2 regions of the Streptomyces sp. NPDC059582 genome follow, and region 2 is predicted to be linked to the other one. Evidence: riboswitches for the same ligand, from Rfam matches in the RefSeq annotation. Region 2 holds a riboswitch; the other holds the start of a gene.

Region 1 (11,158 bases), on a different contig from region 2:
CATGGTCTTGATGACCTTGTCGAGGGAGACCTTGTGGGAGCCGTCGCCGCGCATGGCCATGCGGGCGGCCGTGACGGCCTTGACCGCCGCCATGCCGTTGCGTTCGATGCACGGGATCTGGACGAGCCCGCCGACGGGGTCGCAGGTCAGGCCGAGGTTGTGCTCCATGCCGATCTCGGCGGCGTTCTCCACCTGCTCGGGACTGCCGCCCAGCACCTCGGCGAGCGCGCCGGCGGCCATGGAGCAGGCGGAGCCGACCTCGCCCTGGCAGCCGACCTCGGCGCCGGAGATGGAGGCGTTCTCCTTGAAGAGCATCCCGATGGCTCCGGCCGCGAGGAGGAAACGGACCACGCCCTCCTCGTCCGCGCCGGGGATGAAGTTGACGTAGTAGTGCAGGACCGCCGGGATGATGCCCGCGGCGCCGTTCGTGGGGGCGGTCACCACGCGGCCGCCGGCCGCGTTCTCCTCGTTCACCGCCATCGCGTAGAGCGTGATCCACTCCATGGAGTGGGCCAACGCGTCGCCGTCGGCCCGCAGCTGGCGGGCCGTCACCGCGGCGCGGCGGCGCACCCGCAGGCCGCCCGGCAGAATGCCCTCACGGGACATGCCACGCGACACGCACGCCTGCATCACCCGCCAGATGTCGAGCAGGCCGGAGCGGATCTCCTCCTCCGTGCGCCAGGCGCGCTCGTTCTCCAGCATCAGCGCGGAGATCGACAGGCCCGTCTCCTTCGTCAGGCGCAGCAGCTCGTCGCCCGTGCGGAAGGGGTACTTGAGGACCGTGTCGTCCAGCTTGATGCGGTCCGCGCCCACCGCGTCCTCGTCGACGACGAAGCCGCCGCCGACGGAGTAGTACGTCTTCGACAGCAGCTCCTTCCCCGCGTCGTCGTACGCCCACAGCGTCATGCCGTTCGCGTGGTAGGGGAGCGTCTCGCGGCGGTGCAGTATCAGGTCGTCGTCGAAGGAGAACGGGATCTCGTGCTCGCCGAGCAGCCGGAGCCGTCCCGCCTCCTTGATCTTCTCCACCCGATCGTCGGCCCGCTCCACGTCCACCGTGCGCGGCGAGTCGCCCTCCAGGCCGAGGAGCACCGCCTTGGGGGTGCCGTGGCCGTGGCCGGTGGCGCCGAGGGAGCCGTACAGCTCCGTGCGCACGGACGCGACGGAGTCCAGCAGGCTTTCGTTGCGCAGCCTGTGGGCGAACATGCGCGCCGCGCGCATCGGGCCGACCGTGTGGGAGCTGGACGGGCCGATGCCGATCGAGAACAGGTCGAAGACCGAGATGGCCACGGTGACTCCTCAGAACGGGGGTGGAACAAGGGGTGGGGCACCGTGCTCACCTCTCAGTGTGCGCGCGGTGCCCCGTACGGCGGTACTACTTGCTGCCCAGCGTGGGGTACAGCGGGTGCTTGTCGGCCAGGGCCTTCACCCGGGACTTCAGCGACTCGACGTCGTACGACGGCTTGAGCGCCTGTGCGATCACGTCCGCGACCTCGGCGAAGTCCTCGGCCGTGAAGCCTCGGGTGGCCAGGGCCGGCGTGCCGATCCGCAGGCCCGACGTCACCATCGGGGGCCGCGGGTCGTTCGGGACGGCGTTGCGGTTGACCGTGATGCCGACCTCGTGGAGGCGGTCCTCGGCCTGCTGGCCGTCCAGCTCGGACTCGCGCAGGTCGACCAGGATCAGGTGCACGTCCGTGCCGCCCGACAGGACGTTCACCCCGGCCTCGCGGGCGTCCGGCGCGGTCAGGCGCTCGGCGAGGATCCGCGCGCCGTCCACCGTACGGCGCTGGCGCTCCTTGAAGTCCTCGCCGGCGGCGATCTTGAAGGAGACCGCCTTGGCCGCGATCACGTGCTCCAGGGGGCCGCCCTGGAAGCCCGGGAACACCGAGGAGTTCAGCTTCTTCGCGAAGTCCTTCTTCGCCAGGATGATGCCGCCGCGGGGACCGCCCAGCGTCTTGTGGGTCGTGGAGGTGACCACGTCCGCGTGCTCCACCGGGTTCGGGTGGAGGCCGGCCGCGACCAGACCCGCGAAGTGCGCCATGTCGACCCACAGATAGGCCTCGACCTCGTCGGCGATCCGGCGGAACTCCGCGAAGTCCAGCTGGCGCGGATACGCCGACCAGCCCGCGATGATCACCTTCGGGCGGTGCTCCTTGGCGAGCCGCTCCACCTCGGCCATGTCGACCAGGCCGGAGTCGTCCACGTGGTACGCGACCACGTCGAACTGCTTGCCGGAGAAGTTCAGCCGCATCCCGTGGGTCAGGTGGCCGCCGTGCGCCAGGTCCAGGCCGAGGATGGTGTCGCCGGGCTGGGCCAGCGCGAACAGCGCGGCCTGGTTGGCGGAGGCGCCCGAGTGGGGCTGCACGTTGGCGTACTCGGCGCCGAACAGCTCCTTGACCCGGTCGATGGCGATCTGCTCGGCGACGTCGACGTGCTCGCAGCCACCGTAGTAGCGGCGGCCCGGGTAGCCCTCGGCGTACTTGTTGGTCAGGACCGAGCCCTGCGCCTCCATGACCGCGACCGGCGCGAAGTTCTCGGAGGCGATCATCTCCAGGGTGGACTGCTGACGGTGCAGCTCGGCGTCGACGGCGGCGGCGACGTCCGGGTCGAGCTCGTGCAGGGGGGTGTTCAGAAGCGACATGGGTGGGTGACTCCTCAGCCGGCGGAAAAGGCGGTGTACTCGTCGGCGGAGAGCAGGTCGGCCGGCTCGTCCGTCACGCGCACCTTGAACAGCCAGCCGCCCTCGAAGGGGGCCGAGTTCACCAGCGACGGGTCGTTCACCACGTCCTCGTTGACCTCGGTGATCTCCCCGTCGACGGGGGAGTACAGGTCGCTGACCGACTTGGTCGACTCCAGCTCGCCGCAGGTCTCGCCCGCGGTCACCGTGTCACCGACCTCCGGGAGCTGAACGAAGACGACATCGCCGAGCGCGTTGGCCGCGTGCTCCGTGATGCCGACCGTCGAGACGCCGTCCTCGGCGCCCGACAGCCACTCGTGCTCCTTGCTGTAGCGCAGCTGCTGGGGGTTGCTCATGGCCTGAATTCTCCTGTACGCGGGGGAGTGCTGATGGATGGGGGAGGGTCGGAACCGCTGATGAGCAGCGGAAATGTGCGCGGTGTCACGCAAGGACCGCGCTCAGTGTCTACTTCTGGCGCTTGTAGAACGGGAGCGCCACGACCTCGTACGCCTCGTGGGTTCCGCGAATGTCCACGCCGACGCCCCGGGTGCCAGGCGCCGCGTGCGCCGCGTCGACGTACGCCATGGCGATCGGCTTGCCCAGCGTGGGCGAGGGGGCGCCGGAGGTGACCTCGCCGATCACCTCGCCGCCGGCCACGACGGCGTACCCGGCGCGCGGGACACGGCGGCCCTCGGCGACCAGGCCGACGAGGACGCGCGGGGGCTTCGCCTCGGCCCGGGAAGCGGCCTCCGTCAGCGCCTCGCGGCCCACGAAGTCGCCCTCCTTCTCGAACTTCACGACCCGTCCGAGCCCGGCGTCGAAGGGCGTCAGGGAGGTGGTCAGCTCGTGCCCGTACAGCGGCATGCCCGCCTCCAGGCGCAGCGTGTCCCGGCAGGACAGACCGCACGCGATCAGTCCGACGGGCGCGCCCGCCTCGGTGAGCGCCTGCCACACCCGCTCCGCGTCGGCCGGGGCCACGAACAGCTCGAAGCCGTCCTCGCCGGTGTAGCCGGTGCGCGCGATGAGGGCGGGGACGCCCGCGACGGTGCCGGGCAGGCCCGCGTAGTACTTCAGGCCGTCGAGGTCGGCGTCGGTGAGGGACTTCAGGATGCCGGGGGACTCGGGGCCCTGGACGGCGATCAGGGCGTAGGCGTCGCGGTCGTCGCGGACCTCGGCGTCGAAGCCGGCGGACCGCTCCACGAGCGCGTCGAGCACGGTCTGCGCGTTGGAGGCGTTGGCGACGACCATGTACTCCGTCTCACCGAGCCGGTAGACGATCAGGTCGTCGAGGATGCCGCCGTCCGCCTGGCAGATCATGGTGTAGCGCGCGCGGCCGACGCCGACGGAGCCGATGTTGCCGACCAGGGCGTGGTTCAGCAGGTCCGCGGCCTGCGGTCCGGTGACCGTGATCTCGCCCATGTGCGACAGGTCGAACAGACCGGCCCTGGTCCGCACCGCGTTGTGCTCGTCCCGCTCGGAGCCGTAGCGCAGGGGCATGTCCCAGCCGGCGAAGTCGGTCATCGTCGCGCCGAGCGAGCGGTGTACGGCATCCAGCGCGGTGTGACGGAGTGGGGTACTGCTCATCGGACGGTCGTCTCCCAGGGCGATGGGGGTCCCCTGCGCGGCAGAACCGAGCATGGGGGAGGGCGAGGTCGTTCCTCCCCATCTGTCATCGGAACCTGAGAGGTTCGTCGTGACCACGCGTGGTCACGACTTGCACCTTGGGTGGAGCCACTGTCGCAGCGGCCCGCTTTTCAGATGTGCCTCGCCCGCGCGGTAACTGGGGCCTGAGAGATTCAAGGGAGGGACTTGCTCCTTCGGCGCCCCGGCGCAGCACTGCTGCTGGGGACTCTCCCGCGCGGATTCAAGCGGCCGGTATGCAGTTGGCGCGGACATCATTGCACGCCTCGTCCGCCGAGGGCAGGGCCGCATCTGTAACCGGCTTGTGGCGGTACGCGCACGAAAACGCCGGACATCACGCATTACCTTCTCTTTACGCTTGGCGGGGAAAGGACTTACCTGACCCCAGGGGAGGACGATGACGGTGAACAGGATCACGGCGTACGCCAGTACGGCCGCCGCACTGCCCAAGCAGCCCGCGGCCCCGGTCGCCGAGGCGCGCGCGCCACTGCCCGCGCCGGTCGTCCGCGACTTGCGCGAGCGCTCCGGGCACAGCCCGCACGGCCTGGTCTTCGGTCCCCGCGACCTGGTCGTGATCACCGGCCTGCCCGGCAGCGGCAAGTCCACGCTGATGCGGCGCGCGGCGCGGGGCATCCGCGTCGACTCCCAGGACACCCGCGACCGCTGGGACGCCCGCGCGCCCCGCTTCCTGCCGTACGCCTGCTACCGCCCGCTCGTCCGCCTCGCCCACTACGCCGGACTGCGCCGCGCCGTGCGCACCGGCCGGGGCGTCGTCGTGCACGACTGCGGCACCCAGGCCTGGGTGCGCGACTGGCTGGCCCGCGAAGCCCGCCGCCGGGGCGGCACCCTGCACCTGCTGCTGCTCGACGTCACCCCGAGCACGGCTCTGGAGGGCCAGCGCGACCGGGGCCGCGGCGTCTCGCGCTACGCCTTCCTGCGCCACCGCCGCGCCGCCGCCCGTCTGCTGCGCGCCGTCGAGAAGGGCGACCTGCCCCCGGGCTGCGGCTCGGCGCTGCTCCTGGACCGGGACGCGGCGGACGTACTGGGCCGGATCGACTTCGCGGCCTGAGCGCGGAGGGAGGGAAGGGCGACGGGGTGGGCGGGCGAGGGGGCCGGCCCACCGGGCCGACGGGTGGATGCGCCGGAGGGGGCGGTCGGACGGACGTGCCGGGGTGCCGGGAAGAGGCCCATGTGTGGAGGGGGCCTGGTCGACGGACGGACGGGCAGGGGGCACGGTCGGGGCGACGGGCGGAGGAGCCGAGGGACGGTCCGGTCGGCGGGCGGGTGGGCCGAGGGGTGCTCAACTCGACGCATTGGTGGGCCGAGGGGCGGTCGGATCGGTGGGTGGGTGGGCCGAGGGGTGCTCAACTCGACGCATTGGTGGGCCGAGGGGCGGTCGGATCGGTGGGTGGGTGGGCCGAGGGGTGCTCAACTCGGCGGATCGGTGGGCCAAGGGGCGGTCGGATCGGCGGACCGATGGGCCAAAGGCCGGCCACGGCGACGGCCAGGCGGCGCGGTCCGCGGGCACGGCGCGACGGAGCGGCTCGCGGGGCCGTCGCGGATCGGTCTGCGGGACGATTGCACGGAGGCCCGCACCCGTTAGCCTTTTGAGCCACAGCAGGTTCCCAGCAGGCGGTAGAGAGATGGACTTCCCGGCGGATCTTCCCGCGGACTTTTCCGCGGGCTTCCCCGCACAGACGCACCCCCATCCGCACGGCGGATGGCCCGGCAACGAGCTGGAGGAGGTGCTTTCCGCCTCCCTCGGCGTCCCGACGGCCGGCGGACGGATCGTCGAGGTGCTCGGCCGCAGCTTCGTCTGGGTGCCGCTGCCCAACGGCGGAGGCCCGCACAGCGGCCCGCTCGACCTGCCCACGCTGGAGATCGAAGGCCAGGTGTACGTGCCGGTCTTCAGCTCCGAGGAACAGTTCCGGCAGGTCGTCGGCTCGCACATGCCGTACACCGTCGCGCCTGCCGTGGACTTCGCCCGCGGTCTGCCGCCGCAGGTCGGCATCGCCGTGAACCCGGACGGCGTGGTGGGCATCCCGCTGCCGCCGACCGCGGTGGCGGAGCTGTGCCGCAGCGGGCGTACCCCGCTGGACGGCTTCGCGAGCGGCGGCCGGGTGCGGCTGTTCGAGCCGGACTGGCAGGACGACCCGGTGGACTTCCTCGCCGCGGCCTCGGCCGAGTTCGCCGACACCGGCGTCGTGCTCACCGCCCGCCGCTGCCTGGCCGCCATCGAGACCGGGGACCCCGTCCTGTTCGTCGGCGTCGAACTGGCCCACTGGGAGGGCGACCTGCGCGTCCTGCCGATGGACGCGCTGGGCCGGGCCCTCGCCAGGGTCGCCGTGCGGTGGCCGGTGAACCTCGTCCTCCTGGACGTGGTGGAGGACCCGGTGACGGACTGGATGCGGGAGCGGGTCCGCCCGTTCTACCAGCGCGGTCACTGACCGCGTGCCCGACCACGAGCCATCCGTCTTCGCCGACGCGGAACAACCCCCGAACTCCTGGGCGGCTGTTGTCGGCTGAGACGCCTAAGGTGGTTTCATATCCACGGCGACGTTTCTCGAAGGGGCGGTAAAGGGTGAGCGCGAGCGGCACTGCCGCGACCGGGCAGGTCGAGCACACGCTGCGCCAGGTCACGCCCGGGCGTTACGACGCCTACGAGGCGCTCCTGCGTGCGCTCGCGACCCCGTCCTCCGGCCAGGTCTGGATGCTGCTGTGGCACGGCCAGGCCGGTTCCCCCGACGCCCAGTACGGGAACATGGAGGTCGAAGGCTTCGGCTACGCCCCCTGTGTGACCTCCGCCCAGGAGCTCTCGGCCAGCGGCTGGAACCGTTCGTACGAGGTGGTGGACGGCCTCGACGTGGCCCGCACCCTCTACCCCGACCACTTCGGCCTCTGGCTGAATCCGCACGCTCCCGGCGGCGGGCTCGGCATCCCCTGGCTCGACCTGCGCCGGATCGCCACGGGCCTGGAGCGTCAGCCGGCCGGCCCGCTGCGGCTGTCCGAGCCCGGGATCGAGATCCCCCAGTTCTACGCCCTGCTCGCGCAGAACGCCCACCGCACCCCGGCCGTCCGCACGCTGCGCCGCGCCTGGGTGCAGCCCACGCTCGGGGCGCCGTACCTCGCCATCGGCCTCGACGTCTACGACACCTCGCCGCCCGCCGTCGACTCCGTGCGCGGGATGATGCAGCAGTCCATCGGCGCGGTGCCGGACGGGCTGCCGGTGTCGACGGTGGCGATGTCCGACGAGCACGACCCGGTCGTGATGTGGATGCGGGCCAACGCCCGCCCGTTCTACGACCGCGAGGCCCACGCGGCGGCCCCGCTCCAGGCTCCGGCGGCCGGATACGGCTACCCGCCCGCCACCGGCAGGTACTGACGGGGAGTCAAGTCCCCCTGCCGATCGATCGCGCGACCGAAGCTCGTCTTCGCGCGTAGAACCGTGCAGAAAAGCACGCTATGTCCGAAATGTCATAGAACATCAGCGTCCGACCTCCGATACCCGCTGTCCGGATAACGAAACCCTCCGGACAGCATCACGTTTACGCATCCATTCCCCGTCAAGTCTGGCTCCAGATCGCCAAAGCGTTGAAGACTCCGGAAGCAGGGGGTTTATCCCCTGCATATGAGTACGACGGACTGATCACGCCGCTACCGCGGCAAGTGTGGGCCGGCTACCGCCGGTTGAGAGGGGTCCCTGCCAGATGACGGCACCATTGCACGAGCCGACCGCGGATGCGGCCCCGAGCCCGGCCGAAGAAGCGGCGGTTGTCAGCGCCGGCGCGAAGGCCGTACAGGGCCGTTCCCTCGGCCGGATCGCCTGGGAGCGCCTCAAGCGGGACAAGCTGGCTCTGACGGGCGGCATCGTGGTGCTGGCCCTCATCGTGATAGCCCTGCTCGCACCCGTGATCAGCAGCCTGGTCGGGCAGGACCCCGACGCCTATCACGAGAACCTGATCGACCCGCTGTTCGGCACCCCCACGGGGTCCCTCGGCGGCATGAGCGGCGACCACCTGCTGGGCGTCGAGCCGGTCAACGGCCGCGACATCTTCGCCCGCATCCTCTACGGCGCCCAGATCTCGCTGCTGGTGGGCTTCCTGTCCGCCGTCGTGGCCGTGATCCTCGGTACCTTCCTGGGCATCCTCGCCGGATTCTTCGGCGGCTGGGTCGACTCCCTCATCAGCCGGGTCATGGACGGCCTGCTGGCCTTCCCCCAGCTCCTGTTCATCATCGCGCTGGTCTCCGTCATGCCGAACGACATGCTGGGCCTGCACGGCACCGGCGTGCGTGTCTTCGTGATGATCCTGGTCATCGGCTTCTTCGGTTGGCCCTACATCGGACGCGTGGTGCGCGGTCAGACGCTCTCGCTGCGTGAGCGCGAGTACGTCGAGGCCGCCCGGTCGCTGGGCGCCGGCCAGTTCTACATCCTGTTCAAGGAACTGCTGCCGAACCTGGTCGCGCCCATCATCGTGTACACGACGATGATGATCCCCACCAACATCCTCACCGAGGCGGCGCTCAGCTTCCTGGGCGTGGGCGTCAAGCCGCCCACGGCCTCCTGGGGCCAGATGCTCTCGAACGCGATCGATTACTACGACTCGGACCCCATGTACATGGTCGTTCCCGGCGTGGCGATCTTCATCACCGTTCTTGCCTTCAACCTCTTCGGCGACGGCGTGCGTGACGCGCTGGACCCCAAGGGCTCCCGCTGACCCGCGCCGTACCCCAAGCGTCCCGTGCTTGTACACGGGGTCTCTCATCAAATCCGGAGGATCCGAGATCGTGACTACCCAACGCACCTCAGGGCGGCGTAAGCAGGCCTTGGCCGCTGTCGCCGCGGCGGCGGCGCTGCTGACCACGGCGGCGTGCGGCGGTGGTGGCACTGACGACAACAGCGGTTCGAGCAACGGCGCCCCCGGTTATGACGCCGCGAACAACAAGGTCGCTCAGGCTTCCCTGGCCAAGAAGGGCGGCGAGCTGAAGTTCGGCGGCGCCCAGGACGCCGACTCGTGGGACACCACGCGTGGCTACTACGGCTTCATGTGGAACTTCGCGCGCTACTACAGCCGCCAGCTCGTCACGAACAAGACGGAGGCGGGCAAGGCCGGCGCCGAGGTCACTCCGGACCTCGCCACGGGTCTCGCCAAGGTCACCGACGCCGGCAAGACCTACACCTACACGCTCCGCGACGGCGTGAAGTGGGAGGACGGTCAGGCGATCACCTCCAAGGACATCAAGTACGGCATCGAGCGCGTGTGGGCTCAGGACGTGCTGTCCGGCGGTCCGGTGTACCTGAAGGACGTCCTCGACCCGAAGAGCGAGTACAAGGGTCCCTACAAGGACACGGCCAAGGACAAGCTGGGCCTGAAGGCGATCGACACGCCGGACGACAAGACCATCGTCTTCCACCTGCCGAAGGCCAACTCGGACTTCGAGGAGATGCTGGCCCTGGTCTCGGCCTCGCCGGTCCGCCAGGACAAGGACACCAAGTCCAAGTACGGCCTGAAGCCGTTCTCCTCGGGCCCGTACAAGTTCGAGTCCTACGCCCCGGGCAAGGACCTGACCCTGGTCCGCAACACCTCCTGGGACCAGGCCGCGGACCCGATCCGCAAGGCCTACCCGGACAAGATCTCGGTCAAGTTCTTCTCGAACGCCAACGACCTGGACCAGCGTCTGATCAGCGGTGACCTGGACCTGGACATCAACCAGACCGGCATGTCGCCGCAGGGCCGCACCACCGCCCTGAAGCAGCACAAGGCGAACCTGGACAACCCGGTCTCCGGCTACGTCCGTTACGCGGTCTTCCCGCAGAGCGTGAAGCCGTTCGACAACGCCGAGTGCCGCAAGGCCGTCATCCTCGGTGCCGACCACGTCTCGCTGCAGACCGCGCGAGGCGGCCCGGTCGCCGGTGGTGACATCGGTACCAACATGCTGCCGCCGTCCGTGGCGGGTGCCGAGGGTCAGAGCTACGACCCCTACAAGCTCGCCGGCGCCAACAAGAGCGGCAACGAGGCCGAGGCCAAGGCCGCTCTGAAGGCCTGCGGTCAGCCGAACGGTTTCAAGACCACCATCGCCGTGCGTAACAACAAGCCGGTCGAGGTGGCCACCGCCCAGTCGCTGCAGGCGTCGCTGAAGAAGATCGGCATCACCGCCGAGATCGACCAGTACGACGGTTCGCAGACCACCGGCATCATCGGCAGCCCCGCCAACGTGGCCAAGAAGGGCTACGGCATCATCATCATGGGCTGGGGTCCCGACTTCCCGTCCGTCCAGGGCTTCGGTCTGCCGCTGTGGGACAGCAAGTACATCCTCGAGAGCGGTAACTCGAACTACGCGCTGATCAAGGACAAGGCGATCGACGGCCTGTTCGACCAGTACGTCAACACGCTGGACGACGCCGGCAAGACCAAGATCTCCACGGAGATCAACCACAAGGTCATGGAGGGCGCGTACTACCTGCCCTTCGTGTTCGAGAAGTTCATCAACTGGCGCGGGAGCAACCTGGCGAACGTGTACACCACCGATGGCTACAGCGGTATGTACGACTTCGTCAACCTCGGCCTGAAGTCCACGAAGTAAACCCGGCACACCCGCCGAACGGCACGAAAGGCAGGTGAAGGCCGGCGCGGCGTGATCGCGGGCCATCGGACGACCTCCGATGGCCCGCGGTCCGCGGCGGGCCGAGAGCTGTGCTCGCTTACCTCATCAGGCGGCTGTTCGCCGCCGTAGTGATGCTCGTGGTCATCATCATGGTGGTCTTTGGCATCTTCTTCCTGGTCCCCAAGTGGGCGGGCGTCGACGTCGCCACGAGCTTCGTGGGCAAGCAGGCGGACCCCGCGG
Region 2 (11,158 bases):
TGGCCGGTGCGGGGGCCGCCGCGTTGCTGGCTCTCAGCGCCTGCTCGTCCTCCGACCCGGACTCGTCCGCCAAGTCCGACACCTCGGCGTCGGCGTCCTCCTCCCCGAAGCTTTCCGGCGCGGTGACCGTGTTCGCCGCGGCCTCTCTGAAGGAGAGCTTCACGGCCCTGGGCAAGGAGTTCGAGAAGGAGCACCCGGGGACGAAGGTCACCTTCAACTTCGGTGGCAGCGACACCCTCGCCGCGAGCATCACCGGCGGCGCCCCGGCCGACGTGTTCGCCGCCGCCAGCCCCAAGACCATGAAGATCGTGACGGACGCGGGAGACGCCTCCGGCACGCCCGCCACGTTCGTGCGCAACCAGCTGGAGATCGCCACCTTGCCGGGCAACCCCGACAAGATCGCTTCTCTGAAGGACCTCACCAAGTCCGGCCTGAAGGTCGTGCTGTGCGACAAGACGGTGCCGTGCGGCGCCGCTGCCCAGAAGGCCCTGGAGGCCGGCGACCTCGAGCTCACCCCGGTCTCCTACGAGCAGGACGTCAAGAGCGCCCTGACGAAGGTCGAGCTGAAGGAGGCCGACGCCGCGGTCGTCTACAAGACCGATGTGCACGCGGCGGGTGACAAGGTGGAGGGCGTGGAGTTCCCCGAGTCCGCCGACGCCGTCAACGACTACCCGATCACCCTCCTCAAGAGCGCCCCCAACGCCGAGGCCGCCAAGGCGTTCGTGGCGCTGGTGCGGTCCGCCGAGGGCCAGCAGGTGCTGACCGAGGCCGGGTTCCTCAAGCCGTGACCCCGACCGACAAGGCCGACGCCGCGGGCGACATCATCGAGGGCCGTCCGCGACGCGGCCGTGTCCGGCGGGCGAGCCGAGGCGTCCCCCTGCCCCTGCTGGTGCCCGCTCTCGTGGGCCTCGCCTTCCTGCTGCTGCCGATGCTCGCGCTGCTCGTCCGGGCGCCCTGGAGCGGTATGCCCGAGCAGCTGACCAGCACCGAGGTCTGGCAGGCCCTCCAGCTGTCCCTGGTCTGCGCCACGGCGGCGACCGCGGTGAGCCTGGTCATCGGCGTCCCGCTGGCCTGGGTGCTGGCCCGTGCGGACTTCCCCGGCCGGGGCTTCGTGCGTGCCCTGGTGACCCTGCCGCTCGTGCTGCCGCCGGTGGTCGGCGGTGTGGCGCTGCTGCTCGCCCTCGGCCGCAACGGGGTCGTCGGGAAGTGGCTGGACGCCTGGTTCGGGATCACCCTGCCGTTCACCACGGCGGGCGTCGTCATCGCGGAGACGTTCGTGGCGATGCCGTTCCTCGTCATCAGCGTCGAGGGCACCCTGCGGGCCGCCGACCCCCGCTACGAGGAGGCGGCCACCACACTGGGCGCCTCCCGCTTCACCGCGTTCCGCCGGGTCACCCTACCGCTGATCGCCCCGGGCATCGCGGCGGGCGCCGTGCTGGCCTGGGCCCGCGCACTCGGCGAGTTCGGCGCGACGATCACCTTCGCGGGCAACTTCCCGGGCCGCACCCAGACCATGCCCCTCGCCGTCTACCTCGCCCTTCAGAGCGACCCCGAGGCGGCGATCGCCCTCAGTCTGGTGCTGCTGGCCGTGTCGATCGCGGTACTGGCGGGACTGCGGGACCGTTGGATGACGGCGTCATGACGCCGCCACAGGCCGACCGGGCGGCCCACGGACGAGTTGGCCGGACCGGCCCCGAACCAGCCGACCGGACCCGCAGGCCACGGCGCCCAGCTCGCCACGAACAGCACTGTCAGCTCTGTCCCTGTCCCTGTCCCTGTCCCTGTCCCCGACCATGCCGGACGATTCCTTCATGACCGACCTCGGCGCCACCAAAGCCGCCCCCGCCGCCGCGGGCGCTCACGGCCAGGGCCTCGACGCCCGTCTCGTCGTGGACCGCGACACCTTCCGCCTCGACGTCGCTCTGACCGCGGCTCCCGGGGACGTCGTCGCCCTGCTCGGCCCGAACGGCGCCGGCAAGACCACGGCCCTGCGCGCCCTCGCCGGCCTCGTCCCGCTCTCGGACGGCCATCTACGACTCGACGGCGTCTCGCTGGACCGTACGCCTCCCGAGTCCCGCCCGGTCGGCGTGGTCTTCCAGGACTACCTGCTCTTCCCGCACCTGACGGCGCTGGACAACGTGGCGTTCGGCCCGCGCTGCCACGGCGCTTCCAAGGCAGAAGCCCGTGCGCAGGCCGCCGAGTGGCTGGACCGGATGGGCCTGGCCGACCACACCGGCGCCAAGCCCCGCCGGCTGTCGGGCGGTCAGGCCCAGCGCGTCGCCCTGGCCCGCGCTCTGGCCACCCACCCGCGGCTGCTGCTCCTCGACGAACCCCTCGCCGCGCTGGACGCCCGCACCCGGCTGGAGGTACGGGCCCGGCTCCGGCGTCATCTGGCCGAGTTCGAGGCGGTCGCCGTGCTGGTCACCCACGACCCGCTGGACGCCATGGTGCTGGCCGACCGACTCGTCGTCGTGGAGCACGGGAGCGTCGTCCAGGAGGGCACCCCGTCCGACATCGCCCGCCACCCGCGCACGGACTACATCGCGCGGCTGGTCGGCCTGAACCTGTACCAGGGGCGGGCCGACGGGCACACGGTCCGCCTCGACGCCGGCCCCGCCGTCACCACCACCGAGATCCTGTCGGGCTCGGTCTTCGTGGCCTTCCCGCCGAGCGCGGTCACCCTGCACGGGAGCCGCCCCACCGGCTCCAGCGCCCGCAACCTCTGGCGCTGTGAGGTCGCGGGTCTGGAGACCCACGGCGACCAGATCCGTGCCGACCTCACCGGCGAACTCCCACTCGCCGCGGACCTGACCACGGTGGCCGCCGCCGAACTCGACCTGCGCCCCGGCGCACCCGTCTGGGCGACGGTGAAGGCGACCCAGACGCACGCCTACCCCGCCTGAACCGGTCCGGCGAAGGAGTGCGGGGAACGGCACGACCGGCCAGGACGGACCGCGGGCGCCGCACCGGACTCCCGGCGCGGCGCCCGACGCGGCGCTCAGTCCTCGTACGCGTCCAGCGGCGGGCACGAGCAGACCAGGTTCCGGTCACCGAAGGCCTGGTCGATACGGCGCACCGGCGGCCAGTACTTGTCGGCGGCCGAGACTCCGGCCGGGAAGACGGCCTCCTCGCGGCTGTAGGCGTGCTTCCACTCCCCGCCGAGCGCGGCCGCGGTGTGCGGGGCGTTGCGCAGCGGGTTGTCGTCGGCCGGCCAGTGGTCGGCACCGACCTTCTCGATCTCCGTACGGATGGCGATCATCGCCTCGCAGAACCGGTCGAGCTCGATCAGGTCCTCGGACTCGGTCGGCTCGATCATCAGCGTCCCGGCCACCGGGAACGACATCGTCGGCGCGTGGAAGCCGTAGTCGATGAGCCGCTTGGCGACGTCGTCGACGCTCACGCCGGTCGCCTTGGTGAGCGGGCGCAGGTCGATGATGCACTCGTGGGCGACCAGGCCGCCCGGGCCCGTGTACAGCACGGGGAAGTGCGGTTCGAGCCGCTTGGCGATGTAGTTGGCCGAGAGCACCGCCACCTGCGTGGCCCGCTTGAGCCCTTCGCCGCCCATGAGACGGACGTAGGCCCACGAGATGGGCAGGATGCCGGCCGAACCCCACGGAGCCGCCGAGATCGGGCCGACCCCGGTCTCGGGACCGGCCGCGGGCTGCATCGGGTGGTTCGGCAGGTACGGCGCCAGGTGCGACCGTACGGCCACCGGGCCGACGCCGGGTCCGCCGCCGCCGTGCGGGATGCAGAACGTCTTGTGCAGGTTCAGGTGCGAGACGTCGCCGCCGAAGTGGCCCGGCTTGGCGAGGCCGACGAGTGCGTTGAGGTTGGCCCCGTCGACGTAGACCTGGCCGCCCGCCTCGTGCACCTGCGCGCAGATGTCGGCGACGTGCTCCTCGAAGACGCCGTGCGTGGACGGGTACGTGATCATCAGCACCGACAGCTCGTCGCGGTACTGCTCGATCTTCGCCCGCAGGTCGTCGACGTCGATCTCGCCGTCCCCGGCGGTCTTCACCACGACGACCTTCATACCGGCCATGACGGCGCTGGCGGCGTTGGTGCCGTGCGCGGAGGAGGGGATCAGACAGACGGTCCGCTGCTCGTCCCCGTTGGCCCGGTGGTACCCGCGTACGGCGAGCAGACCGGCCAGCTCGCCCTGCGAACCGGCGTTGGGCTGGAGGGAGACCTTGTCGTAGCCGGTGACCTCGGCGAGCCGATCCTCCAGCTCACGGATGAGCGTGAGGTAGCCCTGCGCCTGCTCGGCGGGCGCGAAGGGATGCAGCTGGCCGAACTCGGGCCAGGTGACCGGCTCCATCTCGGTGGTCGCGTTGAGCTTCATGGTGCAGGAGCCCAGCGGGATCATGCCGCGGTCGAGCGCGTAGTCGCGGTCGGACAGCCGGCGCAGGTAGCGCAGCATCGCGGTCTCGGAGCGGTGCTGGTGGAAGACCGGGTGCGTCAGGTACGTGTCGGTACGCAGCAGCGCGGCCGGCAGGGTGTCCTCGGTGGTCTCGTCCAGCGCCTCGATGTCGCACTCGACACCGAAGGCCGTCCACACGGCGGCGAGCTGTGCCCGCGTGGTGGTCTCGTCGCAGGCGAGGGAGACGTGGTCGGCGTCGACGAGGTACAGGTTCACGCCGTGCTCGCGCGCCGCGGCCACGGTCGCGGCGGCCCGGCCCGGCACCCGCGCGGTGAGCGTGTCGAAGAAGGCGCCGTGCACGATCTCGACCCCGCCCGCGGTGAGACCCGCGGCGAGGAGCGTGGCGTAGCGGTGGGTGCGCCGGGCGACGGCCTTCAGGCCCTCGGGCCCGTGGTAGACGGCGTACATGCCGGCCATCACGGCGAGCAGCACCTGCGCGGTGCAGATGTTGCTGGTCGCCTTCTCCCGGCGGATGTGCTGCTCACGGGTCTGGAGGGCGAGGCGGTAGGCCCGGTTCCCGTCGGCGTCGACGGACACGCCCACGAGCCGCCCGGGCAGGCTGCGCGCGAACTTCTCGCGTACGGCCATGTAACCGGCGTGCGGTCCGCCGAAGCCCATCGGCACACCGAAGCGCTGGGTGGTGCCGACCGCGATGTCCGCGCCGAGTTCGCCCGGCGAGGTCAGCAGCGTCAGCGCGAGCAGGTCGGCGGCGACGGTGACGAGCGCGCCCAGCTCGTGCGCCCGGTCGACGACCGGCTTGATGTCGCGCACGGCTCCGGAGGCGCCGGGGTACTGGACGAGTACGCCGTTGATCTCGCGCTCGGCGATCTCGGCCGGAATACCGTCGCTGAGGTCGGCGACGACGACCTCGACGCCGGTCGGCTCGGCGCGGGTCTGGATCACGGCGATGGTCTGCGGCAGCGCGTCCGCGTCGACCAGGAACAGACCCTTCTTGTTCTTGCCCATGCGCAGGGACAGCGCCATCGCCTCGGCGGCGGCCGTGCCCTCGTCGAGCAGCGAGGCGCCGGACGTCGGCAGGCCGGTGAGCTCGGCGACCATGGTCTGGAAGTTCAGCAGCGCCTCGAGCCGGCCCTGCGAGATCTCCGGCTGGTAGGGCGTGTACGCCGTGTACCAGGCCGGGTTCTCCATGACGTTGCGCAGGATGACGGGCGGCGTGAAGGTGCCGTAGTAGCCGAGGCCGATCATCGAGCCGAGGACCTCGTTGCGGTCCGCGAGGGAGCGCAGCTCGGCCAGCACCTCGGCCTCGGTGCGCGCGCCGGGCAGGTCGAGCGCGTCGGCGTTCTTGATCACATCCGGGACCGCGGCTGCCGTGAGTTCGTCCAACGAGCCGTACCCGACCTGCGCGAGCATCTTGGCCCGCGCCTCCTGGTCGGGCCCGATGTGGCGCTGCTCGAACGGGATTCCCTGTTCGAGCTCGGAGAGCGGAATGCGGTGGGCGGTCATTGCGGAGGCCTCCTGGTCTGACGCGACCTGCGAGGGGTACCAAGGCGCAGGTACCCGGACGGCCTCCCCCTCTGTCATCTCAACCTGAGAGCTTCACCGGATCGCCCACAAAGGGGATACCGGCTTTCACCGTCGGTGAGAGCGGGAGTCCGACGACACCCGCCCTGCTTTCCAGAGTGACCTCGTCCGTGCGGTACGTGGGCCTGAGAGATTCCGGGGAGGATTTGCTCCTTCGGCGCCTCCGATGATGATGCTCGGAGGACTCTCCCGCACGGGGTCGGCAGCCGTCTGCCAGCGTACCAGCGCGGTCAACAGCGGATCCTTCGAGTGGCCACCTTCCTGATTGTGCTCTTTTGTAGTGCTTACGAATGAGTTGCGACCTGGAGGAGGGCCCGTGCAGACCGATATCGATCCGCGCAACCTGATCGGCCGCAAGGCGTTCGACCGCAACGGCACCAAGATCGGAACCATCGACGAGGTCTACCTCGACGACGCGACCGGCGTGCCGGAGTGGGCTGCCATACGTACCGGCCTGTTCTCGAGAGACGCCTTCGTCCCGCTCGAGCCCAGCGAACTGGTCGAGGGCGCCCTGCGCATCCCCTTCGAGCGAGCGCTGATCAAGGACGCCCCGGACTTCGGCGTCGGGCGCCACCTCTCGCCCGAGCAGGAGCTCCAGCTCTACCACCACTATGGCCTCGACATCGCCGCTCCTCCCCCGATCCCGGACCACGACTTCGGCAAGCTGGCAGGCACGGACGAGGCCTGACCCCACCACCCGCCCGACTGCCCCCACCACACCGCCGTCGTACTACGCCCCGCCATCCCGCCGCCCGACCGCCCGGCCGCCCGACCACCCGGCTGCCGGGTCGACGCATGGCGCGGGCGACGGCACGGTGGTCCTGGAAGCTGCTCGCAACGCAGCCCTGGAACGCTTTCTCCCCGCGACCCGGTCGGAGACGCCGCGCGGGCCCACGGACGATCCGGCGGTCGCGAGGCAGGCGGCCGCCGGGCCACTCCCGGCCCAAGCTCCTCGGACCCGCCCCAACGCGTTCGGCTGAACCGCGTCGGACCCCGCGCCCGGACGGACCGCTTCGGGCCGACCGCGCCGCGGCTCCGCCGTCAATCCCCCGCCTGCCCCGATCCGGCCGACCGCTCCACCGCGACACCACCGTCCGAGTCCCGGGCCACGTCCGAGGGCACGACCGATCCGGCGTCCGTGGTCACCACCACTGCCTCTGTCACGGCCGCGACAGCGCCCTCCTCGTCCGGTCTTCGCCGCACCAGTGGCAGCGGATCCGCCGGTTCGAGATCCGGGTCGTCGATCCGGAACGTCCGTACCCGCCCAGGTACGGAGTCGGGCGTCTCGAACCGGACGGTGACCCGGCCGAGGCCGCTGCCCTGCACCCAGCCATGTCCGTGCTCGGCGTGCCGCACGTCATGCCCGGCCCGCCAGCGCCGCTCGACCGGCTCCGGCGACTCCGGCACGGACTCCTGGGCGGCCTTCTCCTCCGGCGCGTGCCGCGCCAGCTCCCCGGCCGCCTGCGCGAACAAGTCCTCCTGCGTGTAGTCGGCGAGCCCGGACACGCCCACCCCCAGGAGCCGCACCCCGCCCGTCGTGTCCACGGAGTCCAGCAGCCGGGCCGCCGCCTCCCGTACGACCGCCGGATCGTCCGTCGGCCCCCGCAGCGTCTCCGACCGGGTCAGCGTCGAGAAGTCGTAGCGCCGCACCTTCAGCACGATGGTCCGCCCCGACAGCCCGGCCCCGCGCAGCCGTCCCACACACCGGTCGGCCAGCCGCTGCACCTCGAGCCCCACCCTGAGCCGATCGTGGATGTCCACGTCGTACGTGTCCTCGACCGACACCGACTTGGTCTCCCGCTCGGCCACCACGGGCCGGTCGTCGTGTGCCAGCGCCATCGCGTGCAGCGCGTGCCCGTGCGCCTTGCCCAGCAGCCGTACGAGCTCGTCCTCGCCCGCCTCCGCGATCTCGTCGACCGTGGTGATCCCGGCCCGCCGCAGATGGTCGCCGGTGGCCGGCCCCACGCCCGGCAGCGTCCGCACCGACATCGGCCCGAGCAGCGCCCGCTCGGTGCCGGGCTCGATCAGCACCAGCCCGTCCGGCTTGGCCTGCTCGGAAGCGATCTTCGCGAGCATCTTGGAGGCCGCCAGCCCCACGGACCCCGTGAGCCCCGTGACGGCTCGTATGTCGGCGCGCAGCCGCACACCCGTCAGCCGGGCCGACTCCGCGTCCCAGGCCGTCTCCCCCGCCTCCAGATCCACGAACGCCTCGTCCAGGCTCAGCGGCTCCACCAGCGGTGACAGCGCCCGCAGCAGCCCCATCACCTGCTCGCTGATCGCCCGGTAGAACCCGAAGCGCGGCACGAGGTACGCGGCGTTCGGCGCCAGCCGGCGCGCCTGCGCCATGGGCATCGCCGAGTTGACCCCGAAGACCCGCGCCTCGTACGACGCGGTCGCCACCACCCCGCGTGGTCCCAGCCCGCCCACGACGACGGCCTTCCCGCGCAGGCTCGGCTTGGACGCCTGTTCCGCCGAGGCGAAGAAGGCATCCATGTCGAGATGCAGGATCGTGGGCGCGGTTCTCACATCTCCGATGCTGCCCTACGCCACTGACAATGCCCCGGCGCGGCTCGGGGCGCCTCTCAGACGGCCCGGTTGCGGCGCCGCGCCAGCTCGTCGGCGGGGTTGGGCCCGACCAGGGTCTCCCCCGTGTCGATCCGCTCCCCGTGCAGCTGTGACAGGGCGTTCTCCACGTCCCGCCACACCACGCCCACGGCGATCCCGAAAACGCCCTGACCGCCCTGGAGCAGGGCGTGGACCTCGTCGGGCGAGGTGCACTCGTAGACCGTGGCGCCGTCGCACATCAGTGTCATGCGCTCCAGGTCGCTGAAGCCCCGCTCCCGGAGGTGCTGGACGGCGGTGCGGATGTTCTGGAGCGACACCCCGGTGTCGAGGAACCGTTTGACGATCTTGAGGACGACCACGTCCCGGAAGCTGTACAGGCGCTGCGTCCCCGACCCGTAGGCGGGGCGCACACTCGGCTCGACCAGCCCGGTACGGGCCCAGTAGTCGAGTTGCCGGTAGGTGATCCCCGCGGCCGCACAGGCCGTCGGGCCTCGATAGCCGATCTGCTCGGACGCCATGGACGTCGCCCCTCCGCTGCTCGGCACGGCCGAAGGTCGCTGCGGAACGTGATCGACCGCGTTGCTGTGAAGCGGGTACGGACCGCTCGCCCCGCAACCGGATCCCGGGACACCCCCAGCCATACCGCCGCCGCTGCTGCTCACGCCGACCTCCGTCCTCGACCTGCCTCCTCGACGGTAGGCAGTCACCAGGGGTGCGTCAACGATCGCCACACTCGGCACGCCGAGTGATAATCACCCTAGGAGTGGTTTCCCGTACCCCACCGCGGGGAAAGGCTAGCCGAATGCGCTCGGAGGGAGCCGCAGGACGCTCTCACTCGCCGCTGGCAATTGCCGCCCGTTCTGGCCCATCACCGGCGGCCCGGCCCCACGGCGCCCCGCTGTCGCACCGGCCTACTGGCTGCTGCTGCCGAAGTCCTCGGGCGAGATCTGGTCGAGGAACTCGCGGAACTTCTCCACCTCGTCCTCCTGCTCGTCCGGGATCGCGATGCCGGCGTCGTCGAGCACCGTGTCGCTGCCGTAGATCGGCGTCCCGGTGCGCAGCGCCAGCGCTATGGCGTCGGAGGGACGGGCACTGACCTCGATCCCACTGGCGAAGACCAGCTCCGCGTAGAAGACGCCCTCACGCAGGTCCGTGATGCGTACTTCGGTGAGCTCCTGACCGACGGCTTCCAGCACGTCCTTGAACAGGTCGTGGGTCAGCGGTCGCGCGGGGGCCATGCCCTGCTGGGCGAAGGCGATCGCCGTCGCCTCCCCCGGCCCGATCCAGATGGGGAGGTAACGGTCGCCTCCCACTTCACGCAGGAGCACGATCGGTTGGTTGGAGGGCATTTCGACCCGGACACCTACGACATCGAGCTCGTTCACACAGCAACCCTAGGCCGTGCCCGGGACGTTTGGGTAGTCGGGCCCGGAACGGGCGCCCGATCACGCCGCGCGCGACCACCCGGTTCAGGGCAGCCGGACCCCGAGCGCGGTCTGCACCAGCGCCGCGTGCAGCTTCACGGTGAGCCCCGCCAGCTCCTTGGTGCGGTCCTCCGCGTGTGCCCTGGTCTGCGGGTTGCGGTGCCGCTTGAGCGGCGCGACCACCTGGTCCACGAGCCCCGCCTCACGGTCCGCGGCGGCTTTCATCACCCGCAGATGCCGTGGCTCGATCCCGAACCGTCCGAGCTCGGTGACCAGCGTGGCCACGGTCACCGCCTCGGCGTCGTACACCCCGCCCTCCAGCGGGGTGATCAGCCCGTAGGACTGCCACTCCTCGAGTTCCTGCTCACCGATCTCAGCCGCGGCCAGCAGCTCGGCACGGCCGATCCGGGCTGCCCCGAACGCCTCCGGCACCTCCGGCACGGCCTCACCGTCCCGCTGGCGCCCCACCGCGGGCAGCCGCACGGCCTCACCGCGCTCCATCGCCTCAAGGTGCTCACGGATCACCTTGAGGGGAAGATAGTGGTCCCGCTGCATCCTCAGGACGTGACCGAGGCGCTCGACATCCTGGGCGCTGAACTTGCGATACCCCGAGGGGGTCCGCTGCGGCTCGATGAGGCCCTCCGACTCCAGGAATCGGATCTTCGAGATGGTGACCTCGGGGAACTCCTCGCGCAGCACGTTCAGCACCGTGCCGATACTCATCAGCCCACTGTCCGCCGCGGCGATGCCGTGTCCGGCACCGCCGCCCGGTGTTCGAAGCATGGACCTTCCCTGGGGATCCCCCCGGACGACGTCCGGGGGACGGTCAGTAGCCTCGCTGGCTCGCGTAGAAGACCAGCCGGTACTTGCCGATCTGTACCTCGTCCCCGTTCGACAGAGGGACCTGGTCGATCCGCTCGCGGTTGACGTACGTGCCGTTGAGGCTGCCCACGTCGGCGACCGTGAACGTGCCGTCCTGGCCACGCCGGAACTCCACATGCCGACGCGACACCGTCACGTCGTCGAGGAAGATGTCGCTCTGCGGGTGACGCCCCGCCGTGGTCAGCTCACCGTCCAGAAGGAAGCGGCTGCCCGAGTTCGGACCCCGGCGCACGACCAGCAGGGCGGAGCCCAGCGGCAGTGCGTCGACGGCCGCCTGCGCCTCCGGCGACAGCGCCGGAACCGCCGTCTGACCGGTGACTTCGGC

Evidence for each region. Region 2 has a riboswitch for glycine ahead of gcvP (aminomethyl-transferring glycine dehydrogenase). Riboswitches for the same ligand answer to the same signal wherever they lie in the genome.
Region 1: linked by a shared signal. The riboswitch ahead of gcvT (glycine cleavage system aminomethyltransferase GcvT) and the one ahead of gcvP (aminomethyl-transferring glycine dehydrogenase) in region 2 are both predicted to bind glycine.

Annotation. Positions count from the first base shown of each region.
Region 1 is NZ_JBHWCC010000028.1:30,947-42,104, forward strand. It holds gene ACFV0T_RS23400 (L-serine ammonia-lyase) at 1-1,287, opposite strand, end outside; gene glyA (serine hydroxymethyltransferase) at 1,373-2,638, opposite strand; gene gcvH (glycine cleavage system protein GcvH) at 2,653-3,030, opposite strand; gene gcvT (glycine cleavage system aminomethyltransferase GcvT) at 3,140-4,258, opposite strand; glycine riboswitch at 4,439-4,541, opposite strand; gene ACFV0T_RS23420 (AAA family ATPase) at 4,713-5,384, shown strand; gene ACFV0T_RS23425 (enhanced serine sensitivity protein SseB) at 5,959-6,762, shown strand; gene ACFV0T_RS23430 (enhanced serine sensitivity protein SseB C-terminal domain-containing protein) at 6,897-7,697, shown strand; gene ACFV0T_RS23435 (ABC transporter permease) at 8,023-9,030, shown strand; gene ACFV0T_RS23440 (ABC transporter substrate-binding protein) at 9,101-10,897, shown strand; gene ACFV0T_RS23445 (ABC transporter permease) at 11,008-11,158, shown strand, end outside.
Region 2 is NZ_JBHWCC010000077.1:15,299-26,456, forward strand. It holds gene modA (molybdate ABC transporter substrate-binding protein) at 1-788, shown strand, start outside; gene ACFV0T_RS38895 (ABC transporter permease) at 785-1,642, shown strand; gene ACFV0T_RS38900 (ABC transporter ATP-binding protein) at 1,812-2,903, shown strand; gene gcvP (aminomethyl-transferring glycine dehydrogenase) at 2,999-5,884, opposite strand; glycine riboswitch at 6,066-6,164, opposite strand; gene ACFV0T_RS38910 (PRC-barrel domain-containing protein) at 6,279-6,650, shown strand; gene ACFV0T_RS38915 (DNA polymerase IV) at 7,004-8,488, opposite strand; gene ACFV0T_RS38920 (MerR family transcriptional regulator) at 8,545-9,189, opposite strand; gene ACFV0T_RS38925 (bifunctional nuclease family protein) at 9,439-9,912, opposite strand; gene ACFV0T_RS38930 (MerR family transcriptional regulator) at 9,997-10,734, opposite strand; gene ACFV0T_RS38935 (FHA domain-containing protein) at 10,778-11,158, opposite strand, start outside.